Regions from separate parts of the Pseudomonas sp. TH37 genome, predicted to be linked through region 1. Evidence: riboswitches for the same ligand, from Rfam matches in the RefSeq annotation. Region 1 holds a riboswitch; the other holds the start of a gene.
What was found. Region 1 has a riboswitch for cobalamin ahead of JFU11_RS24925 (CbtB-domain containing protein). Riboswitches for the same ligand answer to the same signal wherever they lie in the genome.

Region 1 (9,617 bases):
ATTTGGCTGTTCGATTACCCGTTGCTGGAGCGCACGTATTACCAGTTGGCGGTCAACTTCGATGTGTTCGGCAACGTTTCCCATCAAGCCCAGACCCGGTTGTACTTCGACCTGATTCGCAACGGTGCCGAGCAGAATTTCCTGCGTCTGATGCCGGCCGACTCACGGGACGGCTACCTCGACGATTGGTATCAGAACGGCGGCAAGTTCAAGATGTGGCTGGATTATGAGTACATCGATAATGACAAACCAACGGCGCTGACGCTGGACGAAAAGGACCCGAAACGCGATTTCGCCCTGCAATTGCTGGCCCGGTACGGCGACCTCAATGCCAAGCCCGACCCGATCAACCGCTGCGACGGCGCTTATTGCTCGCGGCCGAACATCGACCTGGCGTTGCAGAACGCCGAGCAGGCCTTGAGCCGCCTGACTTCACGTCCGGCTGCGGGGCTGAAGGTCATCGATCAGTTGCCGGAAGCCACGATGTTGCGCATCGAGACCCAAAGCGGCAAGCGCGAGGTTTATAGCCTGCTGCGCAACCGCGCCCACAGCAACGTGGCGTTCCTGCTCGGTGAGTCGCTGCGCTATCAGCCGGGGCTCGATACGTTGACGATTTATCCGGGTGTGCTCAGCAGCTACCCGAACTTCATGTTCAACATCCCGGCCGGCCAAGTGCCCGCGTTCGTCGATGCGATGGAAAATGCCAAGGACGCTGCCAGTTTCGAGAAAATCGTCGAACGCTGGGGCATTCGCCGCAGCCATCCGCAGTTTTGGCAGTATTTCCATGATCTGAGCCGCTACATCCACGACACCGACCCGGTGGAAGAGGGCGTGCTGGACATGAATCGCTACGAGAATCTTTGATGCACGGAATTTAGAAGTGCCTGCGACCCAGTGTGGGAGCGACCTGTGGCGAGGGGGCTTGCCCCCGTTTGAGTGCGCAGCACTCACAAGATCTTCGGTATGTCAGAAATTTTGGGGCTGCTTCGCAACCCAACGGGGGCAAGCCCCCTCGCCACAGGTCGCTCCCACAGTGATCAGTGCATCTTTCCCGACAAAAATACTAGGACTTTGTCCGGCGCGATGATTGGCGTAAACTGCGTCCAAGCCTGCGAGGAGTTTCCATGACCGCTATTACCATTACCGACGCCGCCCACGATTACCTGGCTGATCTGCTCTCCAAGCAGAACACCCCGGGCATCGGCATCCGCGTCTTTATCACCCAGCCTGGCACCCAGTACGCCGAAACCTGCATTGCCTACTGCAAGCCGGGGGAAGAAAAACCTGAAGACACGGCGCTGGGGCTCAAAAGCTTCACCGCTTACATCGACTCGTTCAGCGAAGCATTCCTGGACGATGCGGTAGTCGACTACGCCACCGACCGTATGGGCGGCCAACTGACCATCAAGGCGCCAAACGCCAAAGTACCGATGGTCAACGCCGACAGCCCGGTCAACGAGCGCATCAACTACTACCTGCAAACCGAAATCAACCCGGGGCTGGCCAGCCACGGCGGTCAGGTCAGCCTGATCGATGTGGTCGAAGACGGCATCGCCGTGTTGAAATTCGGCGGCGGCTGCCAGGGCTGCGGCCAGGCAGACGTCACCCTGCGCGAAGGCATCGAGCGCACCTTGCTCGAGCGTATTCCTGAGCTCAAGGGCGTTCGTGACGTGACCGACCACACGCAGAAAGAAAACGCCTACTACTAAGGTGTTCGCTGCAAAAACGAAAAAACGGTGCCCGTGAGCGCCGTTTTTTTATGGGTGATCGATAACCTGTGGCGAGGGGGCTTGCCCCCGTTGGGTCGCGAAGCGGCCCTCTACATTTTTCCGATGCACCGAGTTGTCTGGTTTACGACTGCTGCGCAGCCGAACGGGGGCAAGCCCCCTCGCCACAGGGAGTGGTTGGCTCAAGGGGGGGGTGGCTCAAGGGCGATACAAATGCGCATGCCCCGCGCGATACAACGACGATTCACTGAAATGATCGCTGCCCAACACCCGGCCCACCAGAATCAGCGCCGTGCGGCGAAATCCCTTGGCTTCAACCTTCCCGGCAATATCCGCCAGCGTCCCCACCACCCAATCCTGATCCGGCCAGGTTGCCCGATGAATCACCGCTATCGGGCAATCGGCGCCGTAGTGCGGGAGCAATTCGACGAGGATCTTCTCCAGATGATTGACCCCCAAGTGGATCGCCATGGTCGCCCCATGCTGCGCCAGACTGCCCAGCTCTTCACCGGCCGGCATCGCGGTCTTGTCGGCGTAGCGGGTCAGAATCACGCTTTGTGACACGTCCGGCAAGGTCAGTTCAGCACCTAAAAGCGCTGCGCAGGCTGCGGTGGCGGTGACGCCGGGAATGATTTCGAAAGGGATCTCGAGTTCACGCAAGTAGCGAATCTGCTCGCCAATCGCGCCGTACAGGCTCGGATCGCCGGAATGCACCCGGGCCACGTCCTGGCCGTTGGCATGGGCGGTCTTGATCAGCTCGATGATCTGTTCCAGGTGCAATTCGGCGCTGTTGACCACCTGTTCGGCCCGGTGGCCCTCCAGCACGGCGGCGGGCACCAGGGAGCCTGCATAGATGATGACCGGGCAGCTACGAATTAGCCGCTGGCCTTTGACGGTGATCAGTTCCGGGTCGCCGGGGCCTGCGCCAATGAAGTAGACGGTCATCGTCGTTTCCTGTCAGAAAAAGGGTATGGGCACGCTTCAGATGAAGATTGCTCATGATCGAAGGCGGGGATTATCGGGGATTTTACGCGGCGCTGGCCAATGCAAGGGTGGCCTGGGCGTATTTTTGTCGTGGAATCAGCAACTTTGCCGGTGCCTGAGCCAACTGTTCGGCCAATGCCAGTGCGGCACTTTCCGCTACGCCGTAACAGCCGGTGCGTTCGAACGCGATGTCCGAGTGGTGGCTGAGTTGCGGTTCATAACCGGCCAATTGTTCGCTGCTGAAATACATCAACGGCAATGCCAGTTGTTCGGCCAGTTCGATCAGGGCGGGCTCTTCGCGCTTGAGATCGATACTGGCCAAGGCCTTGATCTCACGAAGCTCGATTTGATGGGCCTGTAACGCCTGATCAAGCAGCGCCCGCAGCGTGCTGACGGGGCAGCCGCGCTGGCAGCCCAGGCCGACCACCAGGGTCGGCGCTGCGCTGACGTCAGTCATGCGGAGTATTGGCCATCGCTTTTGCGGCGGAACAACCAGGCGCTGATCAGGCCCAGGGCCAGCCAGAACGCCATGTTGGTCAGCTGCGAAGCGATTTTGAACTGCGCTTCCAGGGCTTCCGGAGCCAGCATGGAATGCACTTCCGGTTGTGGCGCGCCAATGACGTGCGGAACGGCGAGAATCGCTACGCCGAGGATCTTCATCAGCCAGTGGCGGCTGAACACGATCAGCGCGATGCCTACAGCAGTGGATGCGGCAGTGCCAATCCACCAGATCTGCCGTTGCGCCAGATCCGCAGCAGCGGTGCCCGGCAGCTCAGGTGGCAGGCCGAGGGTGGGCGCCAGCACGAATGTCGCATAACCGGCCAGACCCCAGAGCAGGCCCTGAGAGGTACGGCGTGGGGCGCGCAAGGTGTAGAGGCCCGCGAGCATCAAAGCGAAACCGACCGCTACCACCAGATTGCCGCCGGTGGTCGACAGCACGCGCTGCCAGCCGTCTTCCGGCTCCCAGGCTTCGGCATCGTGAGTGTGAGCGGTGACAGCACCCGCGGCGTGCTCGTGAATTTCAACAGCGGCTGGCTCGGATTTTTCGTAGGTCTCGGCCTGCAAAATCAGCGGGGCCACCCAGAAACTTTGCAGCAGGGTCAACAGCAGGGCGGCCAGCAGCCCTGTGAAGCCTGCGGTTTGCGCAATACGCTTGATCATGTCAGCAGGTCTCAATGGCACGGAAAGGCAGAACTGTGACGGGTATCGTGCGCGGCGTTATGCACCGCTTCGATGTGCGAGAAACCGGCGAAATACACAAGGCACGCGCCAAGGATCGACGCACAAAAAGCGGCGGTCAGGCGTTGGCTCAGGGTAGTGGTGGTGCTGATCGTGATCTTTTTATCGGTGTTGCTGCCGGTGCTGCTGATGATCGACATGGCGCTTCCCTCTGGTCTGTCAGCGGGTGAATAGAGCGCATGAAAACCTCCGCACGCCGGGGCACGCAGAGATTTCGAACAGCGCCCGCCCACCGCGGGTTTGTTATTCAGTGAACGTAAAAGTCACTTTGTGTTGCGGGCCGGTCTCCGGGCTCGCGAGGGGCAGGGCTTGCGCCGAAACCTGCAAGCATCACCTTCCCATGCCGTATGACGGGCACAGTGGATCTGACGCTTCACTCGCTTACCGTTGCGGGGGCAGCACCGGACTGACATGGCTTTAGAGTAAAGCACATGATTCACCGGTTTCCCGTTTCACCCTGTGAAGGGCACCCGTAACAAGGCGTGTAGGAGAGCATGGGCGGGGGTTGGGCGTCAATTGGCATGGGTTCTCAACTCGGAACCCAGTCGCCTGCATCGCGGGCAAGCCACGCTCCCACAAGGGAATGCGATCAACTGTGGGAGCGGGCTTGCCCGCGATGGCGTCATCCCAGCCTCCACAGAACGCGGCATGAACATTGACCCGCCCCCACACGATGCGTAGCCTTGCGCTTTCGAGGTTCTTCGGCGTCTGCCGAAGCTAAGAAGGGAACGCGGTCGATGCCGCGGCTGCCCCCGCAACTGTGAACGGTGATGTTCGCTGCCACGCCACTGCAAACCCTGATCCATCAGGTTCGCGGGAAGGCGCAGCAAGCGCCAGTCGAACGATTGGCACACCGTCAGCCAGGAGACCTGCCTCGACACAGATTCTCACTACAACCGGGCGGGGTGATCCGGTGGCGGAACTCTTGCGCGCGTGCACCTGCCGCTGCGATTGTCGTCCCGTATGCCCGCCACCTTGCCAAAGGGCATCCGATGAAAACACTGGCCAAACTCCCCGTCACCATCGTTACCGGCTTCCTCGGCTCGGGCAAAACCACCTTGCTGCGCCACATGCTCGACAACGCCCAGGGCCGTCGCATCGCGGTGATCGTCAACGAGTTTGGCGAGCTGGGCATCGACGGCGAAATCCTCAAGCAGTGCTCGATCGGTTGCACCGAAGAAGAAGCCAACGGTCGCGTCTACGAACTGGCCAACGGCTGCCTGTGCTGCACGGTTCAGGAAGAATTCTTCCCGGTGATGCGCGAACTGGTCGCTCGTCGCGGCGACCTCGACCACATCCTCATCGAAACTTCGGGCCTGGCCCTGCCAAAACCTTTGGTTCAAGCCTTCCAGTGGCCAGAAATCCGCAGCGCCTGTACGGTTGACGCGGTGATCACCGTGGTCGACAGCCCGGCCGTGGCTGCTGGCACCTTCGCTGCCTTCCCGGATCAGGTCGATGCCCAGCGCAAACTCGACCCGAACCTGGACCACGAATCGCCGCTGCATGAGCTGTTCGCCGACCAACTGGCCAGCGCCGACCTGGTGATCCTCAACAAGGCCGACCTGATCAGCGCTGAAGACCTGGCCCGCGTGCGCCTGGAAGTCGCCGAAGAACTGCCGCCAGCGGTGAAAGTCATCGAAGCCAGCAGCGGTCGTCTGCCATTGGACGTGCTGATCGGCCTGGGCGCCGGTTCCGAAGAACACATCGACAGCCGTCACAGCCATCACGATCATCACCATGAAGGTGAAGACGACCACGACCATGACGCGTTTGATTCCATCTCGATCGAGCTGCCACAAGCCGACGAAAGCCTGCTGATGGATGCGCTGACTCAATTGGTGGTCCAGCACGGCATCCTTCGGGTCAAAGGTTTTGCAGCAGTGCCGAACAAGCCGATGCGTCTGCTGATCCAGGGCGTGGGCACGCGCTTCGACAAGCACTTCGACCGTCAGTGGGGCGCTGAAGAAGCGCGCACCACCCGTCTGGTGTTAATCGGTCAGGACCTGGACGCCGCTGCGCTCGAAGCGCAATTGCGCGCAGCGCTCAGCGTTTAAACCATGCACCTGCTCAGGACCCAGCCCGGCGGTTTCGTGTCGGATGACAACATTGCCGACCTTGGACAAACCCCCGCCGAGCTGGTGATCCTGTGCAGCGGCGATTCCAGCCTGGCGTTGCTCGCCGAAGCGGCGCAACAGTTGCCCGACGATTACCCGAGCGTGCGCCTGGCCAACCCGATGCAGGTGCAGAATCACGCCTCGGTCGATCTCTACGTCGACGAAGTGCTGCGCCACGCCAAGGTGATTCTGATCTCGCTGCACGGCGGCATCGCCTATTGGCGTTATGGCATCGAGCGTCTGGTGGAATTGTCCGAGCGCGGCGTGCAGCTGATTCTGGTGCCGGGGGATGATCGCCCGGACCCGGAACTCAGTGACCTGAGCACCGTCACCGCGCAAGACCGCGACCGGCTCTGGCACTTCCTGCGTCAGGGCGGCATGGCCAATGCGCTCGACCTGTTTCGCTGCCTCGCCAGTCGCTGGCTGGGCCGTGACTACCCATGGTCCGAGCCGCAAACCCTGCCACGCACCGCGATTTACCACCCGCAAAAAAGCCCCGCAGAACTGAAGGATTGGCAAGCCGACTGGCAAGCTGATCAGCCGGTGGCGGCGGTGCTGTTTTACCGCTCGCATTTGCAGGCGGCGAACACCGATTTCATCGATATTTTCTGCCAGCGTTTGCAAGCGGCGGGGTTGAATCCGTTGCCGATTGCGCTGGCCAGTCTGAAAGAGCCCGGCTGCCTGACGGTGGTTGAGGACTTGCTGGATGAAGTCGAGGCGGGGGTGATTCTCAACACCACCGGTTTCGCCCAGTCCAGTCCCGAAGCGCCGCACTTGCGACCGTTTCGCCGCAATATCCCGGTTATCCAGGCGATCTGCGCCCAGGACAATGAACCCGGTTGGCGCGCCAGCGAGCAGGGCCTTGGTCCTCGCGATCTGGCGATGCACATCGCGCTGCCGGAACTGGACGGCCGGATCATCAGCCGGCCGATCAGTTTCAAGGATCTGGCCTGGCGCAGTGAGCGCAGTCAATCCGACGTGGTCTGCTACCGGCCTGCACCTGAGCGCATGGATTTTGTCGCCGAACTGGCGCGGCGCTGGATCGATCTGGCGCGAGTGCCCAATGGCGAAAAACGCATCGCCCTGATCCTCGCCAACTACCCGACTCGCGATGGGCGTATCGGCAATGGTGTCGGCCTCGACACTCCCGCCGCGGCGCTGAATATTCTGCGTGCGCTTCATAAAGAAGGTTATCCGCTGCCGGCCGAGTTGCCGGACAGCGGTACCGCGCTGATCCAGCAATTGCTCGGCGGCGTCAGCAACGACCTCGACACCCTCGACCAGCGTCCCTGCCATCAAAGCCTCGGGCTGGACGACTACAACCTGATGTTCAACGCGCTGCCCGAGGCCAATCGCCAAGCCGTACTGGAACGTTGGGGCACACCCGAAAACGATCCAATGTTCCGTGGCGGACGAATGATGATTGCCGGTCTGCGCTTCGGCCTGACCTTCGTCGGCATTCAACCGGCCCGGGGTTATCAAGTCGATCCAAGTGCTGTCTATCACGACCCGGACCTGGTGCCGCCCCACGGCTATCTCGCTTTCTACTTCTGGTTGCGCAACACCTACGGCGCTCACGGCGTGATTCACGTCGGCAAACACGGCAACCTCGAATGGCTACCGGGCAAGGGCGTCGGGCTGTCGGAAAATTGCTGGCCGGACGCATTGCTCGGACCGCTGCCGAACATCTATCCATTTATCGTCAACGACCCGGGCGAGGGCGCCCAGGCCAAGCGCCGCACCCAGGCGGTGATCATCGATCACCTGATGCCGCCGCTGACCCGCGCTGAAACCTACGGTCCGCTGCGCAATCTCGAATTGTTGGCCGACGAATATTACGAAGCGCAATTGCTCGATCCACGCCGCGCCCGAGAGTTGCAGCGCGACATCCTGCAACTGGTGCGCGACACGCACATCGACCGCGAACTGCAACTGGACGAAAAGCTCGACAGTGACGCCGATGCGGCGATCTGGTTGCCGCGTCTGGACACGTATCTGTGCGATTTGAAGGAGTCGCAGATCCGCGATGGCCTGCACGTGTTTGGCGAGTCGCCGGTCGGTCGGTTGCGCATCGACACCTTGTTGGCCTTGCTGCGTATTCCTCGTGGCGATGGTCGTGGGGCGCAATCGAGCTTGTTGCGGGCGCTGGCCAAGGCGTTCGCGTTGGGGTTTGATCCATTGGATTGTGCGTTGGCTGAGCCTTGGGTCGGGCTGCGTCCGGATGCCCTGTTGTCGGTCAGCGATGAGCTATGGCGCACAGCGGGCGATACCCGCGAGCGACTGGAGCTATTTGCCGCTGAACTGATCTTGCTGACACTGAACCCATCTCAAGCCCACCGCGCCCCCTGTGGGAGCGGGCTTGCCCGCGAAGGCGGCGTGTCAGTCGACATTGATTTATCTGACCCACCGCTATCGCGGGCAAGCCCGCTCCCACAGGGTCTTGCGTGGGCTGACGTCAGCGCCATCCTTGAGAGCCTGCGCGAAGTGGTTGCCCCACGCCTGGACGCCTGCGGCCCAGCGGAAATCCGCGGTCTGCTCGACGCTCTCAGCGGCCGATTCGTCCCGGCCGGCCCGAGCGGTGCGCCGAGTCGCGGCCGGCTGGACGTGCTGCCCACCGGGCGCAATTTCTATTCGGTGGACGTGCGCAACCTGCCGACCACCACCGCGTGGCGCATCGGCTTCCAATCCGCGAACCTGATTCTTGAGCGGCACTTACAGGACCACGGCGATCACCTGCGGCAGCTCGGCCTGTCGGTCTGGGGCACCGCAACCATGCGCACCGGCGGCGACGACATCGCCCAGGCCATGGCGCTGATGGGCGTGCGACCGGTCTGGGCGACCGGAAGCCAGCGCGTCGATGACTTCGAAATTCTGCCGTTGAGTTTGCTGGACCGCCCGCGGGTGGATGTGACCTTGCGCGTCTCCGGATTTTTCCGCGATGCCTTTGCCAACCTGATCCGCCTGTTCGATGCCGCCGTGCAAGCGGTCGCCGCGCTGGATGAGCCAGACGATCTCAACCCGTTGGCGGCCAAGGTCCGCGCCGAGCGGCAAGCGCTGTTGGAATCCGGTCTGGATGAAGACGCGGCGCGGCGACAGGCCGGCTGGCGCATCTTCGGGGCCAAACCGGGTGCTTACGGAGCGGGCGTGCAGGGCGCCATCGACGGTCGCTTGTGGCAAAGCCGCGAAGACCTGGCCGAGGTTTACCTGAACTGGGGCGGCTACGCTTACGGCGGCTCCGATGAAGGCACCGCCGCCCGCGAACAGTTCGCTCAGCGTCTGAGCCAGGTGCAGGCAGTGCTGCAAAACCAGGACAACCGCGAACACGACTTGCTCGATTCCAACGACTATTACCAGTTCCAGGGTGGCATGCTGGCGGCTGTCGAAAGCCTCAGCGGTGAAGCGGCGGCCAGTTATCACGGCGACCACAGTCAGCCGGACTTGCCGAAGATCCGCACCTTGAAGGAAGAGCTTAACCGGGTGATCCGTTCCCGGGCGGCCAATCCGAAATGGATCGACGGGGTCAAGCGTCATGGCTATAAAGGCGCGTTCGAAC
Region 2 (9,617 bases), on a different contig from region 1:
GCCAGACGCCGGAGGAGCGCGATCAGGCGACTCAGCGGGCGCTGGATACGTTGGTGTTGCGCCTGACCGGCGACCCCAAGGCTGCGCAGAGCCCGGGTCTGGCGACCGTGCGCAAAGACCCTCAGCAGATCATCAGTCAGTTCGGTTATGAGGCCGGGCCGCCGCAAGTGCTGAAAGTCGATTTCGATCCGGCCACCACCGAACAGGCCTTGCGGCGTGCCGGGTTGGCCATGTGGGGTAGCAACCGGCCGTCGATTCTCGGTTGGTGGTTGAACGATTCCACTGAAGGTTCGAGCCTGGTCGGTGATGGCCAGGCCAGTGCCACGCCACTGCTTCGAGCGGCGCAACATCGTGGGCTGCCGCTGCGTTTGCCGCTGGCGGACCTGGACGAGCAGATTGTCGCCACTGCGCCGAATCTGGAAAGTCCAGACCCGGCGCCGCTGCGGGGCGCATCCGACCGCTACAATGCCGACGCCTTGCTGGCGGTGCATGCCCGTGAAGAGGGTGGCCAATGGCAAGCCAAGTGGCGTTTGTGGTTGGGCGATCAGAAAGAAGCCGGAAGCGTGCAGGGCGCCGATACCGCCGCGCTGGCCGATGCGGTGATGCTGGCGGTCAGCCAGCGCCTGGCGCCGCGTTTTGTCGCCAAGCCGGGTGCGTCGAGCGAGCAATTGCTGGAAGTGCAGGGGATGAGCCTGGAGCGTTATGCGACGCTCGGGCGTTTGCTGGAACCTTTTGGCGCACGCCTGCAAAGTGTCGATGGCGACCGCGTGCTTTATCGGGTCAATGGCAGCCCCGATCAGCTGCGGGCGCAGTTGTCTTTGGCCAGGTTGCAGGAAATTCCGGCGGGTGAAGCACCGGCCCCCACTGCGCCTGTTCAGCCCGTGGCGGCTGGCTCGACACCGGTCGCAGCGCCGGCCCCGGCACCGACGCCGCAGTTACGTTTTCGCTGGTAGTTTTTCTTTATATAGAAGCAGGAGTGGTACATGGCCGATACACGGCGTTGGTTCTGGCTCGGTGGGGTGGTCCTGCTTTGCGCGTTTGTTTACCTGTTGCACCCGATCCTGACGCCGTTCCTGGTGGCGCTGTTGCTGGCTTATCTGTTCGACCCGCTGGTGGATCGGCTGGAAAAGTACGGTCTGTCACGGACCTGGGGCGTGGTGGCGGTGTTCGCCTTGTTCACATTGATCGTCACCGCGTTGCTGTTGGTGCTGGTGCCAATGCTCGCCAAGCAGCTGTTCCGTTTGTATGAACTGGCGCCGCAAATGCTCGACTGGTTGCAGCACACCGCTGTGCCGTGGGCGCAATCGAAGATCGGGTTGTCGGACGGCTTCTGGAAGTTCGACAAGCTCAAGGCGGCGTTCAGCGAGCACATGGGCCAGACCACCGATGTGGTCGGCGTGGTGCTGAGTCAGGCGACGGCTTCAGGTCTTGCACTGATTGGCTGGTTGGCCAACCTGGTGCTGATTCCGGTGGTGAGTTTTTATCTGTTGCGCGACTGGGACCTGATGATGGCCAAGATCCGCAGCCTGCTGCCCCGTGATCGTGAAGAGCGCGTCATGTCCTTGGCGGGAGAATGCCACGAAGTGCTCGGGGCATTCGTGCGCGGCCAGTTGCTGGTGATGTTGGCGCTGGGCGTGATCTACGCCGCGGGCTTGATGATCGTCGGGCTGGAGCTGGGGCTGTTGATCGGTCTGATTGCCGGGTTGGCGGCGATCGTGCCGTACATGGGGTTCGTCATCGGGATTGGTGCGGCATTGATTGCCGGTCTGTTCCAGTTCGGTGGCGATTTGTATCCCATGATCGGTATTGTCGCGGTGTTCATGGTCGGTCAGGCGCTGGAGGGCATGGTCCTGACACCATTGCTGGTGGGCGACCGGATCGGCCTGCACCCGGTGGCGGTGATCTTCGCGATCCTGGCCGGCGGCGAGCTGTTTGGTTTTACCGGTGTGTTGCTGGCATTGCCGGTGGCGGCGGTGATCATGGTCCTGGTGCGTCACGTACACGATTTGTATAAGGATTCAGATATCTACGGCGGTGTCGACGAATCCGAGCTGTAAGTTTTTAATCGCTCGTAGCGGGCAGTCTGGTTTCGTGCCAGGTTTGCCCGTATCGCTCGCGTGGCTGTCATATGCGCCGTCAAAGAATCTGTCATAAAACCAATGCATTAACGCAAACCTTTGATTTTGCTTATGGTCTGTCGCATTGTGCGGTCAGCCGCACGGGTATAAACTTCGCAAACTTTACACAGAGGCCACTAACGGTTCCTTTGGAACTGTTCAGTCAGCATGAAACCGATTCAGCTGCCCCTAGGTGTGCGTCTGCGTGATGACGCTACCTTTATCAATTACTACCCAGGCGCCAATGCCGCTGCACTCGGCTATGTCGAGCGGCTCTGCGAAGCCGACGCCGGCTGGACGGAAAGCCTGATTTACCTCTGGGGCAAGGACGGGGTAGGGCGCACGCATTTATTGCAGGCGGCGTGTCTGCGCTTCGAACAACTGGGGGAGCCGGCGGTGTACCTGCCGTTGGCCGAGTTGTTGGACCGTGGCATCGAAATCCTCGACAACCTCGAACAATACGAACTGGTCTGCCTGGACGATTTGCAGGCAGTCGCCGGCAAGGCGGATTGGGAAGAGGCATTGTTCCATCTGTTCAATCGTCTGCGTGACAGCGGCCGGCGTCTGCTGATCGCCGCCTCGACATCTCCGCGCGAACTGCCGGTGAAGCTGGCGGATCTCAAGTCGCGGCTGACACTGGCACTCATCTTCCAGATGCGCCCACTCTCTGACGAAGACAAATTGCGTGCCTTGCAGTTACGCGCATCCCGTCGCGGCCTGCACCTGACCGACGAGGTCGGGCATTTTATTTTGACCCGCGGTACCCGCAGCATGAGTGCGCTTTTCGAGCTGCTTGAACGCCTCGATCAGGCCTCCCTTCAAGCTCAGCGCAAGCTGACAATCCCGTTCCTGAAAGAAACCCTTGGTTGGTGAAAAAACTGATCAAGCCCAGGTTTTACACGGGTTTCGGTATATTCCAGGCGTCAACAAATCCGCTTTCCTGCAAGAGGGCAGGCTGCGCAAAGGTTCAAAATGGGCTTAAGCGCTTAGATGTAAACGAGAAACCGATAAGTCACATAAAGATCGATTGAATTTGCAAATGAGGTTGATAGCGGGCATAGTCTCGGCTTCTTTAGAAACTATCAGCCACGGTCGTGCCCATGCTAAATCGCTTCGCACCCCTCGTGCCTCTCGCACTCGTTACCCTGTTGTTCGGTTGCGCTGCCCACTCTCCAGTGTCCCAGCAAGCGCCACAACAGCAGGTCAAGAATTCAGTTACCGCGCAGTCTTCCGTTCTTTTCCAGGAAACTCTTTACCAGGAAGAGACAGCCACCGATAAAGAACTGGCAGACTTCGCCGGCGGCAAGTCGTACCAGCTTCCGGTTCTGGCCGACAGCATCCTCGAACGTGGCATGTCCCTGATCGGTACCCGTTACCGTTTCGGCGGCACCTCCGAGGCTGGTTTCGACTGCAGCGGCTTCATCGGTTATCTGTTTCGTGAAGAGGCCGGCATGAACCTGCCGCGCTCCACTCGCGAAATGATCAACGTTGACGCTCCCTTGGTTGCTCGCAGCGCCCTCAAGCCAGGTGACCTGCTGTTTTTCGCCACCAATGGTCGTCGCGGTCGTGTCAGTCACGCCGGGATCTATCTGGGTGACAACCAGTTTATCCACTCCAGCAGCCGCAAAAGCGGTGGTGTCCGGATCGATAGTCTGGGCGACAGCTACTGGAGCAAGACCTTCATCGAAGCCAAGCGCGCACTCGCGATGGCGCCGGCAGCGGCCCCGGCTATCGTCACGGCACGCAAGTAAGCGGACAGTTTGTAAGGCGAACTTAAAGTCTTACTTGAAGTTTGCCGCGTAGCCGCTAGAATCCTGATCTAATATTGATGGCAAACCGCCTGCGTTCTACGCAGGCGGTTTTCTTTTCTGCCTTCTCGGTGGAAAAAGCCGCAGCCAGATCAGGATGTTCTGTTTATGACGATGTCGGCCCGCCTCGCACTCATGTTCTTCGCAGCGCTGCTCAGCGCCTGCGCCAGCCGCCCACCGCCACCAGCGCCGGTGGTCCGCGCTCCGATTGTCTTCGGTCCTTCCCAAGCCTTTTCTCCTGCGGCAGAAGACGTGCTGTTTCGCGCGCTGGGCCTGGTGGGAACGCCTTATCGCTGGGGTGGCAACACGCCGGATTCCGGATTCGATTGCAGTGGTCTGATCGGTTATGTGTATCGCGATGTCGCAGGCATTTCCTTGCCGCGCTCCACCCGCGAGATGATCGGCATGCAGGCCCCCAATGTCGGTAAGGAAGGCCTGCAAACCGGTGACCTGATTTTCTTCGCCACCAATGGCGGCTCCCAGGTCAGCCACGCCGGGATCTACGTCGGCGAAGGCCGCTTCGTCCACGCGCCAGCCACGGGCGGCACGGTCAAGCTGGACAGCTTGTCCAAGGCTTACTGGCAGAAAGCCTATCTGAGCGCCAAGCGCGTCTTGCAGCCCGAGCACTTGGCACATAATCCATAGCGGATGTAGGCGTCTGCCGGAAAAGATCGCAGCCTGCGGCAGCTCCTACGTTGGATGGCGTACACCCTGTAGGAGCTGCCGAAGGCTGCGATCTTTTGACATTTACTTAGCTGCGGAAACGCGCCACACCTTGTTCCCGACATCATCCGCCACCAGCAAGCCACCCTGCTGATCGATCACCACGCCCACCGGCCGGCCCATGGCTTTTTCCTCGTCGTTGAGGAACCCAGTGAGCACATCCACCGGCTGCCCGGTCGGTTTGCCGGCGCTGAACGGCACGAAAATCACTTTGTAGCCACTGTGTGGCTTGCGGTTCCACGAACCATGTTGGCCGATGAAAGCGCCTTGAGTGAACGGCGCGGGCAGTTTGCTGCCTTCGGCGAACGTCAGGCCCAGTGACGCGGTATGTGGCCCCACCGCGTAGTCTGGTGCAATGGCCTTGGCCACCAGATCGGGTTTTTGCGGTTCGACGCGAATGTCGACGTGCTGGCCGTAATAGCTGTAAGGCCAACCGTAGAACCCGCCGTCCTTCACGGATGTGATGTAGTCCGGCACCAAGTCGCTGCCGATTTCGTCGCGCTCGTTGACGGCGGTCCACAGTGTGCCGCTCTGAGGCTCCCAGGCCAGGCCGTTTGGATTACGAATCCCCGAGGCGAAGATCCGATGATTGCCGGTGGCGCGATCCACTTCCCAGATTGCCGCGCGGCCTTCCTCCTGATCCATGCCGTTTTCACCGACGTTGCTGTTCGAGCCCACGGTGACGTACAGCTTGCTGCCATCCTTGCTGGCGATGACATTTTTGGTCCAGTGGTGATTCAGCGTGCCGCCCGGCAGATCGACCACCTTGATTGGCTGCGACTTGATCGCCGTCTCACCGTTTTCATAGTGGAAACGCAGCAGGCGATCAGTGTCGGCGACGTACAGGTCATTGCCGACCAGGGTCATGCCGAAGGGCGAGTTGAGGTTTTCCAGGAACACCGTGCGGGTTTCGGCGACGCCGTCGTGGTCCTTGTCCCGCAGCAGAGTGATGCGGTTCGGGCTGGGGACGCCAGCACCGGCGCGGCCCATGACTTTGCCCATGACCCAGCCGCGAATGCCTGATCCATCATCGGGTTTGGGTGGTGCGTTGGTTTCGGCCACCAGCACATCGCCGTTGGGCAACACATAGAGCCAGCGCGGATGATCGAGGCCTTCGGCAAACGCCGCCACTTGAGTCCCCGTCGCGGCGACAGGTTTCTTGCCTTCAGGCCAGCCGATCGCCGGGGCGATGTTCACTGTCGGGATCAGGGTTTTATTCGGTTCTGGCAGCTTGGGCGAGGGGCCTGTGCCGTCCGAGACTTGCAGGCTGGAGGTTTCACCACAGGCGGCGAGCCCTCCGGCGAGCGCGATGATGAAAACGAGCTGGGGTTTGCGCATTACTGATCTTCCCTATGAATGCATTGACGTAATCATAGAGAAGCGTAGACGTTCGATGGTTCAACCCGTCAGCCGCGGGCTTCCTTGAGCAGCACGGCGATGCCCGGATGGTAGTTGCCGGCTTCATTGCGCAACTTGCGATAGGCGTACGGGAAATACCAGGCCACGGCGCAGCTGGGTTCCTTTTGCAGGTCGTCGAGCATGTCCTGGAGTTCTTCCGGTGTAGCGCTCTGCTGAGCTTTTTGCGGCGCAACGAACAGGCAACCGAGTTTCAGGTCGCTGGCGTAGCTGATCCTCTTGGCCTCGCTGGTGATGTCCTGCAGCGCCTGAGTCAGGTTCAGGCTGTTGACCCGCGGCCAGCGTTGAGTGGCTTGAAGGTAGGCGCGTTGTTCGGCGGTGGCTTCGGGAGTGGCGATAAACAGATCGGCGCGGCCGTTGCGTTCGCCTTCTTCGTTCTGCTTGCGCGTCGGCGTTTGTTGCAAGGTGACCATTTCTGCCATCCAGGCTGCGGCGGAGAGCAGGCCGAGGTTGGCTTTTTCGTCGTACCAATAAGGTGTGTCGTTATCGCCGCGTACAGCGTTGTAGCGGTCGATACAGTCAAACCAGCGTTCCAGCACCGGTCGCAGGAATTCCAGCTTCGGATTGCTGATGATCATGCCTTGCATGTTGCTCACCCTTGTAATTGTGATGTTGGGTTGTGGCGCTTTGATATCACTGCTGACAGTGTGGTGCAAGTTGGGTGTCAGAAATTTGATCGGCGGCAGTATATCGCTCGCCCGAGCTTTGTCTTCAATTGACGCTCCACCCCCAACCCTCTAACCTTCGCGGCTTGTTTCAGGTGCTCTGTGGCGGTGGCCGACAGAGTGAAACAGGGAAGCCGGTGAGTGACTATCTTCAAGCGACGAAGAGTCATGATCCCGGCGCTGCCCCCGCAACGGTAAATGAGTGAAGACTGTGCAAGGGCCTGGCCCTAGCCACTGTGTCGACTGTCGACATGGGAAGGCGCGCAGTCAGGCGCAAGCCGCTCATGAGCCCGGAGACCGGCCTGATTCATCCAACGGCATCACGGTGGGCGATGCCAGGCTTCTTGCCGTCTATTCTTGTGCCTGCCCGCCGTTATCCAGCCTCAACGGAGAGCTCCCCCATGACTGATACCCCCGATCGTGACGAACGCCACCTGGCGCGCATGCTGCGCAAAAAAGCGGTGATCGACGAACGCATCGCCAACTCCCCGAATGAATGCGGTTTGCTGCTGGTGCTTTCCGGCAACGGCAAGGGCAAGAGCAGCTCGGCGTTCGGCATGCTTTCGCGGGCCATGGGCCACGGCATGCAATGCGGCGTGGTGCAGTTCATCAAGGGGCGCACCAGCACCGGCGAGGAGCTGTTCTTCCGGCGCTTTCCGGAACAGGTGCGTTTTCATGTGATGGGCGAGGGCTTCACTTGGGAAACCCAGGATCGCCAGCGTGACATTGCCGCCGCCGAAGCCGCCTGGGCGGTGTCCCGCGAATTGCTGCGTGATCCGGCCATTGGCCTCGTGGTGCTCGATGAGTTGAACATCGCCCTCAAGCACGGCTACCTCGATCTCGATCAGGTGCTCAGCGACTTGCAGGCCCGTCCGCCGATGCAGCATGTGGTAGTCACCGGTCGTGGCGCCAAGCCGGAGATGATCGAGCTGGCCGACACCGTCACTGAAATGGGCATGATCAAGCACGCCTTCCAGGCCGGAATCAAAGCGCAAAAAGGCGTCGAGTTGTGAGTCAACCACGTCATTGCCCGGCGGTACTGATCGCCGCGCCGGCCTCCGGTCAGGGCAAGACCACCGTCACCGCCGCGCTTGCCCGTTTGCATCGCAATCAGGGGCGCAAGGTTCGCGTGTTCAAATGCGGCCCGGACTTTCTCGACCCGATGATTCTCGAGCGCGCCAGCGGCGCACCGGTCTATCAACTCGACATGTGGATGGTCGGCGAGCAGGAAAGTCGGCGTCTATTGTGGGAGGCCGCTGGCGAAGCCGATCTGATCCTCATCGAAGGCGTCATGGGGCTGTTCGACGGTACGCCGTCCAGCGCCGATCTGGCGCGGCACTTCGGTGTGCCGGTGCTCGGCGTGATCGACGGCACCGCCATGGCGCAGACGTTTGGTGCGCTGGCCCTGGGCCTTGCGCGCTATCAGCCGGACTTGCCGTTTGCCGGTGTACTGGCCAACCGGGTCGGCACTGTACGCCATGCGCAGTTGCTCGAAGGCAGCCTGACTGAAGGCTTGCGCTGGTACGGAGCGTTGTCCCGGGAGACCGGGATCGAATTGCCGAGTCGGCATCTCGGTCTGGTTCAGGCCAGCGAGCTGAATGATCTCGACCTGCGTCTCGATGCGGCGGCCGAGTCACTGGCCAGCAGTTGCGATGTGGCTCTACCGCCGGCCGTGGAATTCGCCGCGCCTGAAATGATCGCAGCCGAACCGTTGCTGGCCGGTGTACGGATTGCCGTAGCCCGGGACGAAGCTTTTGCGTTTACCTACGGCGCGAGCCTGGATCTGCTGCGGGCCATGGGCGCCGAATTGTCTTTCTTCTCGCCGATCCGCGACACCGCGTTACCGGAGGCAGACAGTCTTTATCTGCCGGGCGGTTACCCTGAATTGCACCATGTGGCGTTGTCACAAAACACGCCGATGCTGACCGCGATCCGCGCTCATCACGCGGCGGGTAAACCGTTGCTCGCCGAGTGTGGCGGCATGCTGTATTTGCTCGACTCATTGACCGATGTCGAGGGCACTCGCGCTGAACTGGTCGGTTTGCTGGCCGGTGATGCGGTGATGCAGAAGCGTCTTGCCGCGTTGGCCTTGCAGGCGGTCGAATTGCCGGAAGGTTTGCTGCGTGGGCACACCTATCACCACTCGTTGACCAGCACTGAACTTGAGCCAATTGCTCGTGGGCTGAGCCCGAATGGCGGGCGAGGGGCGGAGGCGGTTTATCGCGAGGGGCGGATGACAGCCTCTTATGTGCATTTTTATTTTCCGTCCAATCCATCGGCGATTGCCGCGCTGTTTGTGCCTGACCTTGAGGCCGCCTTCGCGAGCAAGCCCGCTCCCACAGGGGAACGCATTTCAAATGTGGGAGCGGGCTTGCTCGCGAAGAGGCCATGACGGACAACGCATTTTCCGAAGCCGAACGCGCAGCTGTTTACCGAGCCATCGCCGAACGCCGCGACATGCGGCATTTCAGCGGAGGCACCGTCGAGCCTGAGTTGCTGAGGCGTCTGCTCGAGGCCGCGCATCAGGCGCCAAGTGTCGGCCTGATGCAGCCTTGGCGTTTCATCCGCATCAGCGACCGGGCACTGCGCGGCAAGATTCAGCAGCTGGTGGAAGAAGAACGCATCCGCACCGCCGAAGCCCTCGGCGAACGCTCCGACGAATTCATGAAGCTCAAGGTCGAAGGCATCAACGACTGCGCCGAGGTGCTGGTCGCCGCGCTGATGGACGATCGCGAGCGGCATATCTTCGGCCGTCGTACATTGCCGGAAATGGACATGGCCTCGTTGTCCTGCGCCATCCAGAACCTTTGGCTCGCGTCCCGCGCCGAAGGCTTGGGCATGGGCTGGGTGTCATTGTTCGAGCCGCAAGCGCTGGCGGACTTGCTGGG

Region 2: linked by a shared signal. The riboswitch ahead of cobO (cob(I)yrinic acid a,c-diamide adenosyltransferase) and the one ahead of JFU11_RS24925 (CbtB-domain containing protein) in region 1 are both predicted to bind cobalamin.

Annotation. Positions count from the first base shown of each region.
Region 1 covers NZ_JAEKFD010000012.1:93,094-102,710, reverse strand. The annotation lists gene JFU11_RS24950 (fatty acid cis/trans isomerase) at 1-864, shown strand, start outside; gene nfuA (Fe-S biogenesis protein NfuA) at 1,125-1,709, shown strand; gene cobM (precorrin-4 C(11)-methyltransferase) at 1,926-2,672, opposite strand; gene JFU11_RS24935 (cobalamin biosynthesis protein) at 2,755-3,168, opposite strand; gene JFU11_RS24930 (CbtA family protein) at 3,165-3,872, opposite strand; gene JFU11_RS24925 (CbtB-domain containing protein) at 3,884-4,090, opposite strand; cobalamin riboswitch at 4,211-4,439, opposite strand; cobalamin riboswitch at 4,628-4,842, shown strand; gene cobW (cobalamin biosynthesis protein CobW) at 4,943-6,004, shown strand; gene cobN (cobaltochelatase subunit CobN) at 6,008-9,617, shown strand, end outside.
Region 2 covers NZ_JAEKFD010000001.1:306,830-316,446, reverse strand. The annotation lists gene JFU11_RS01500 (DUF2066 domain-containing protein) at 1-953, shown strand, start outside; gene JFU11_RS01495 (AI-2E family transporter) at 984-2,057, shown strand; gene hda (DnaA regulatory inactivator Hda) at 2,286-2,990, shown strand; gene JFU11_RS01485 (C40 family peptidase) at 3,218-3,868, shown strand; gene JFU11_RS01480 (C40 family peptidase) at 4,034-4,570, shown strand; gene JFU11_RS01475 (sorbosone dehydrogenase family protein) at 4,673-5,986, opposite strand; gene JFU11_RS01470 (hypothetical protein) at 6,055-6,651, opposite strand; cobalamin riboswitch at 6,806-7,050, shown strand; gene cobO (cob(I)yrinic acid a,c-diamide adenosyltransferase) at 7,131-7,742, shown strand; gene JFU11_RS01460 (cobyrinate a,c-diamide synthase) at 7,739-9,121, shown strand; gene bluB (5,6-dimethylbenzimidazole synthase) at 9,118-9,617, shown strand, end outside.